2 regions of the Labrys sp. 22185 genome follow, and region 2 is predicted to be linked to the other one. Evidence: predicted binding sites of a transcription regulator. Region 2 holds the regulator's gene; the other holds the start of a gene.
The links. Region 2 encodes LexA, which represses DNA repair genes until DNA is damaged. Its sites were predicted from a motif close to TGTTCNNNNTGTGTTCNG; they were not measured.
Positions count from the first base shown of each region.

Region 1 (3,403 bases), on a different contig from region 2:
GGCCTGGTCGAGGCGCTTGAGCAGGATCGCATCGAAACGCGCGGCGAAGGGCGCGCGCGGCTTGCCGATGAGATCGCCGATGCGGGTGAAGCCGAGGCGGCGCAGGGTCTGGACCGTTGCCTCGCCAAGGCGCAGGGCCGCCAAGGGCAGATCGGCAAGAACCGGGCCGGGATCGCCGTCCTCGGCGATGACAGTGCCGTTCTGGGCATGGAAGCGGGAGAGTGCCCAGGCCGCGCCGGGTGTGTCGGCCAGCGCCACGCGCGCACCGAGGCGAAGATGGCGCAGGCGCTTGACGATGTCGGCGAGCAGGGCCTGTTCGCCGCCCGCCAGATGGCTAGCGCCGGTGACGTCGAGGAACAGGCCGTCGGCCCCGTCAGCTTCGCGATAAAGAGCCACGGAGGGTGTATAGCGCATCGCCCATAGGCCGAGCCGGTGCAGGGCCCTGGCATCGGCCTCCGGCATGGCCGGGCGGGTCTGCAGCCCCGGCACCTTGGCTCTCGCATCGGCGACCAGCCCGCCCGCGGCAAGGCCCTCGATCTCGGCCGGCTTGCTGGCGGCGGCAATGCGCGGGCCTCCGGCGGCATCGACCGTCAGGACGAAGGGGTAATGAGCATCGATCGTATCAAGCGACCTTGGCGCGTTGCTCTGGGCGACGAGAAAGCGCTGGATCGGCCAGCGTGGCAGATAGATCGAGACGATGCGAGGCATGGTCATACTCCATGAGCCAGGATCCGCTTTGCCCGTTGCGGCTGCGCTCGAGCCGAACGTGCCAGCGCCAGGCGGTGAGAAGGCCGAAACGATCGCGCGGCCCGGCGGCCGTGCCGATGCGCCAGCGGGTGATCGCGGCCAGGGAAGGCGCGGCCAAAGGCGGGCGCAGAAGGAAGAGAGGACAGGGGGCGGAGGCTGCCGCCAGCTGGAGGCGTCGGCTGGTGGCGGCGTCCATGCCGCCGCCCGTCACGGCTGCCACCGCCGCGGCGGCGCCGGAGCGCAGGATTTCCTCCATGGCCCAGGCGGCCTCGGTCTCGTCGCCGGCCGCGGCCATGATGAGCCCGGCGGGGTCGAGGCCGAGGGCGTTGAGACCATGGCCGTAGAGCCGCCCGTTACAGGCCAGGCCGCGCGGCGAGGTCACCAGCCAGACCATGCCCTTGGCCTGGCGCAGGGACAGGCGGGAGGCGAGGAAACCCAGTGCGCAGCCATTGTCGAAAATGGTTTGCGGCGCAATTTCATGCAGGCCGTCCAAGGCGAGGCCGCCACCCGGCAGGCGCGCGTCGATCGCCCCGATGCCGAAAGGCAGCACGCCGGCATCGGCATGCACATGGTCGAGCCGGGGCAGCAGAGCGCGCAATTCCGCCAGCTTCTCGGCCCGTTGGCCGGCGCGTATCGTCATGGGCATGATCCGTTTCGCTCAGACTAGAACAAAACAAGAACATTTCAAGCAGAGTCTTTGATCGCGCTCCATCGGGCCGGGAAACAGGCCGGCATGGTAAAGGGACTCTTCCGCCATGTGGCAGAGGAATCCTTGATTTCAGAGGCACTATGAGGGGGTGATCGCGTGAGCGTTCGCCGCGGAGACCGATTAGCGCCGCTTGAGTTTCCCCAGCATCCAGACAGCGAGCACCAATCCGATCATTCCCGTCGCCAACAACCAGTGCCCTTGCGCGGAGGTCACTTCAACTAGGGCACTAAAACAGCGATAGATGTCATCGAGGATCACGGTTCTCGAATCTTGCGCCAATGCGCTCTCGAATGCGGGCAAAGGCCTGGTCGCCGTCCGTTGCCGTACCGCTTGCAATGCCGTCGTCCCAGATACGGCGCAACTTCTCGACGGCTTGCTCGCGCTGCGTGCGACGGAGCTTCCAATCGCGCAGCGCTTCACGCACGACCTCGCTGGCGGAAGCATATTCACCTGCCTCGACCACCTGGCGCATCATAGCGCGTATTCAGGCGTCAGAGAAACGCTCACTTTTTCGACATTGGCCATCATATCATCTCCTCTCTCAGAACCTCGTCGCCTTCAGCGCTCCTCCTTGCGGAAGGGTTTGAGCAAAGCGGCCGGTGCCACGGCGTTGCGTGACATCATCGCCATGGCGACGATGGTGAGCAGGAAGGGCAGCATCAGAAAGATCTGGTAGGGGATATGCCCCAGGCCCACCGCCTGCAGGCGCAGTTGCAGCGCGTCGACGCAGGCAAAGAGCAGGGCGGCACCGGTGGCGCGCAGGGGATCCCAGCGCCCGAACACTACCAGGGCAATGCAGATCCAGCCGCGCCCCGAGATCACGCCGAAGGTGAAGGCGTTGAACTGGGCCATGGTGAGGAAGGCGCCCCCAAGGCCCATCAGGGCACCGCCGAGGATGACGGCCTCGAAGCGGCGTGCGGTGACGCTGATGCCGGCGGAATCGGCGGCACGCGGATTTTCGCCGACCATGCGCAGGCCGAGGCCCCAGGGTGTGCGATAGATCAGGAAAGCGGTCAGGATGACGCCGATCAGCGCGAGATAGACCAGGGCGTATTGCTGGAACAGGATCGGCCCCAGGATCGGTATCTCGGCAAGGCCGGGGATCGGCACAGGCTGGAAGGCGGCGATGGTCGGCGGCGAGGCCTGCTGGCCGAACACCAGGCGATAGAAGAAATAGGCGAGCCCAGAGGCGAACAGGGTGATGCCGATACCCGAGACATGTTGGCTGAGGCCGAGCGCCACCGTCAGCACGGCATGCAGCGCCCCGAGCAGGGCGCCGGTCGCGATGGCGGCGAGGACGCCGAGCCAGGGGCTACCGGTGAAGTAGGCGGCGGTGAAGCCGGTCATGGCCGAGAGCAACATGATGCCCTCGATGCCGAGATTGAGCACGCCGGCGCGTTCGGAGATCAACTCGCCGAGCGTGGCGAAGATCAGCGGCGTGGCGATGCGCAAGGTTGCCGCGAAGAAGCCGACCTGGAAGATCTGTTCGAGGACCAGATTCATGCTGCGGCCCCCTGATAACGCAGGCGATAGGAGGTGAACAGGAGCGCGACCAGCATGGTCAGCAGCGAGGTACCCTGGATGACGTCGGCCAGGAAGACCGGCACGCCGGTGGCGCGCGACATCGCCTCCGCGCCGGTCATCGCCGCCGCGAAGAACAGGGCCGCCGGCACCACGCCGAGCGGATTGAGCCGTGCCAGCATGGCGATCACGATGCCGCTATAGCCATAGCCCGGCGACAGGTCCCCCATCACCTGGAAATGCACGCCGCCGACCTCGCCGACGCCGGCAAGGCCCGCCAGCCCGCCCGAAAGCAAGGCGGTGGCGACCAGGATGGCATTGACCTTGATGCCGCCATAGGCGGCCGCCTCGGCATTCTCGCCGGTGACGCGGATGGCAAAGCCCAGCGTGGTGCGCGTGATCAGGAACCAGATGGCGGGGGCGGCC
Region 1 is NZ_JBQEPH010000001.1:600,105-603,507, forward strand. Features, by position in the region: gene ACTJKX_RS02730 (Y-family DNA polymerase) at 1-708, opposite strand, end outside; gene ACTJKX_RS02735 (ImuA family protein) at 623-1,393, opposite strand; gene ACTJKX_RS02740 (ribbon-helix-helix domain-containing protein) at 1,701-1,931, opposite strand; gene ACTJKX_RS02745 (ABC transporter permease) at 2,015-2,959, opposite strand; gene ACTJKX_RS02750 (ABC transporter permease) at 2,956-3,403, opposite strand, start outside.
Region 1: a site for LexA is predicted at 1,412-1,429, ahead of ACTJKX_RS02735 (ImuA family protein). Genes of this name have one in related genera too.

Region 2 (3,403 bases):
GCGATTTCACCGGCTCGTCGGGTGAACTGCGTTATATCTTCCAGGGTGGGCAGACCATGCTGCAGGGCGATATAAATGGTGACAAGAAGGCGGATTTTCAGATCGCGATCCAGGGCACGGTCAATTTGCAAAGCAGCGACATCATCGGCCTCACCTGAGCGTTGGCTACATCGCGTCTGAGCGAGAAGGTGGCGGCCCCATGGGCCTCCGCCCGCAATTTTCGGGGTAACGATCGCGCGTTTTGAGGCGGTTACCCCGATCGTACCCGCCGTCTGGAAGGGGCCACCACCACGCTAATTTCACCAGTATTTGCCGGTGGACATTGCTTCAGGAATGATGATGATCGCGTCTTTCGCGTCGCCAAGGGAAGTTTCATGAAAATCAGCGCCCGCAACCAGATCAAGGGCACGATCAAGAGCGTGACGAAGGGGCAGACGACCTCCCACATCCAGCTCGAGGTCAACGGCACCATCATTACCGCGTCGATCACCAATGAGGCCGTCGACGACCTCAATCTCAAGCCCGGCCAGAATGCCTATGCCGTCATCAAGGCCTCAGACGTCATGATTGCTGTCGACTGACCTGTCTTCCCGGTTCATGACGACCTTCGGCGGTGCTCGGGCGAATAGTGGTTCGAGCACTCCTGGTTGCCTGGTGTCGAGCGGATTAGCCTGCGAATTCCGAAGGCTCTCTCAGGCAATCCGCAAGCCCAGTTCGGCCAGCAATTGGCCGGCCTGGCCTTTCGAGATCGTGGCGCCCTTGAAATAACGGGTGTCTGCCAGCTTCAGCCCGCCGAGATCGGCACCGCGCAAGTCGGCACCCTCGAAGCGAGCATCGACAAGATTGGCATCACGCAGACTGCATTCCTCGAAGATCGCCTCGCGAAAATCACATTGGCGCAAATCGGCCTGGGTGAAGTCGAGGCGACGCAGCACGCTCTTTCGGAAGGAAAAGGCCGGCAGCTTGGCCGACATCAGCAGAACTTCCTCGAAAACCAGCCCCAGCCCCGAGGTTTCGGAGAGGTCCGCCCCGGTCAGCTTGCAACCGGTAAAAGCCGTCGAGGCCGCCTTGGCGCGCCGGAAGCTGGTATTGCTGTAATCACCGGTGCGGAACGCCGCTTCCTCTAGGTCCGTGCCACGGAAATCGGCGCCGCTCGCCTTGCAGTTGCGCCAGAGTGTATTGGCAAGCCTGGCGCCGACCAGCTTGGCGTTTCTGAGCCTGCAGCGCTCGAAGGCCCAATGAGAGAGATCGAGACGCGAAAGATCGCACTCCTCCATCTCGCAATCGACGAGGGAATGGGGAAGCTTCGTCGCGAGCAGGTTTTCGACATCGCGGCGCCGCAAGCTGCAGTTCGCGATCGCGCGAAGCGCGTTCATAGCCGGCAAGCCACGATGTCGGCCACGCTCAATAGCGACGGAACAAACCGACCAGCTTGCCCTGGATCTGCACCCGGTCGGGCCCGAAGATACGGGTTTCATAGGCCGGATTGGCGGCCTCCAGTGCGATGGAGGCTCCGCGCTTGCGCAGGCGCTTGAGTGTCGCCTCCTCGTCGTCGATCAGTGCCACGACGATGTCGCCGGTATCGGCGTGGTCCTGGCGGCGGATAAGCACGGTGTCATTGTCGAAGATACCGGCTTCGATCATGGAATCGCCGCGCACTTCCAGGGCGAAATGATCGCCGGAGGACAACATTTCCGGCGTGACGCTGATGGTGTGGCTCTTGGACTGGATGGCGGAGACCGGCGTGCCGGCGGCGATACGCCCCATCACCGGGACGAGGACCGGCCGGCCGACCTCGTCGTCAATTTCAGGCCTGACGGGGCGAACCTTGCCGAGATTGCCCTCGATTACATTGGGGCGGAAACCACGCTGGGAAGAGGCGAGCGACAGGCCGCCACCGCTCGGCACCGCCGATTCGGGCAGGCGCACCACTTCCAGCGCACGGGCGCGGTTGGGCAGGCGCCGAATGAAGCCACGCTCCTCCAGCGCCATGATCAGGCGGTGAATGCCGGACTTAGACCTGAGGTCCAGTGCTTCCTTCATCTCATCGAAGGAAGGAGGCACACCCTGTTCCTTCAGGCGCTCATGAATGAACCGAAGCAATTCATGTTGTTTCTTGGTCAGCATGGCTATCCCGTCGTGGCGGCCGCGAATCACGGTGAAGGTGTAAACAAAACAAGAACAGTGCTACATGTTCCTACTGTGTTCTGCAACAATGAAGTTCAGGTTAAAGACGTGGTCAATAGCCGGCCGCACGAAGATCGATGATCTCGCAGGTCTCACCCGCCTTTGCTTCGGGTGCGAAGGGCGGCCGGATCACCAGGCAGTCGGCATGCTGCATCACGCTGACGAGCGACGAATCCTGCAGTGCCAATGGCTCCACCTTGAGGATGTCTGACGTATCGTCAAGCAGGAAGCGGGCCCGTATATAGTCCTCGCGGACATCGTTGGCCGGCCAGGAGCGGGCAAAGACGGCCTTGCGGCGTGGCGGGCCGGCGTCGGAACGGCCAAGCAACGCGCGCAGCAGCGGCACCAGGAAGAGGACGCCGCAAACCACGGAGGAGACCGGATTGCCCGGCAGTCCGAGGATGTGCATGGCGCCGAGCCGCCCATGCAGCAGCGGCTTGCCTGGCCGCATCGCGATTTTCCAGAAGCCGAGCCGCATGCCTTCGCGGGTCAACGCGGTCTGTATCAGATCGTGATCGCCGACGGAGGCGCCACCGATGGTGACGAGCACATCGGCCTTTTCGGCGCGAGCTCGCTTGATGGCGGCTTCCAGGGCCGGGAAGTCGTCGCTGGCGATGCCGAGGTCGAGCACTTCGCCGCCTTCGGCCTCGACAAGGGCGCGGATGGCGAAATTGTTGGAGGCAACGATCTGGTTTTCGCCGATGGCCTGGCCGGGCAATACCAGTTCGTCGCCGGTGGCGAGGATGGCGACCTTGGGGCGGCGGTGGACCGGCAGACCAGGGTGGTTCATTGCGGCGGCGAGGGCGATATCGCGGGGGCCGATGACGGTTCCAGGCCTCAGGGCCTCACGGCCTTCGGCAAAATCCAGTCCGCGGCCCCGGATATGCTGGCCGGGCTTGGCCGTGGCCTCCAGGATGACGCGATTGCCGTCGCGCCGGGTCTGTTCCTGGATCACCACGGTGTCGGCGCCGTCAGGTACGGGCGCGCCCGTAAAGATGCGCACGGCCTGGTTCTCGCCGACCCGACCGGCATAGCCATGCCCGGCGGCAGACTCGCCGATCAATTCGAGGCTGGCTCCCTGCTTGGCGTCATCCACGCGTACTGCATAACCGTCCATGGCCGAGGCGTTGAAGCCGGGCTGGGTTCTCAGCGCGGTGATGGCGGAAGCAAGCACGCGTCCGCGCGTGGCGTGCAGTGGCACGGTTTCGACAGGAAG
Region 2 is NZ_JBQEPH010000015.1:91,083-94,485, reverse strand. Features, by position in the region: gene ACTJKX_RS24805 (hypothetical protein) at 1-158, shown strand, start outside; gene ACTJKX_RS24800 (TOBE domain-containing protein) at 375-581, shown strand; gene ACTJKX_RS24795 (pentapeptide repeat-containing protein) at 693-1,376, opposite strand; gene lexA (transcriptional repressor LexA) at 1,405-2,127, opposite strand; gene ACTJKX_RS24785 (molybdopterin molybdotransferase MoeA) at 2,240-3,403, opposite strand, start outside.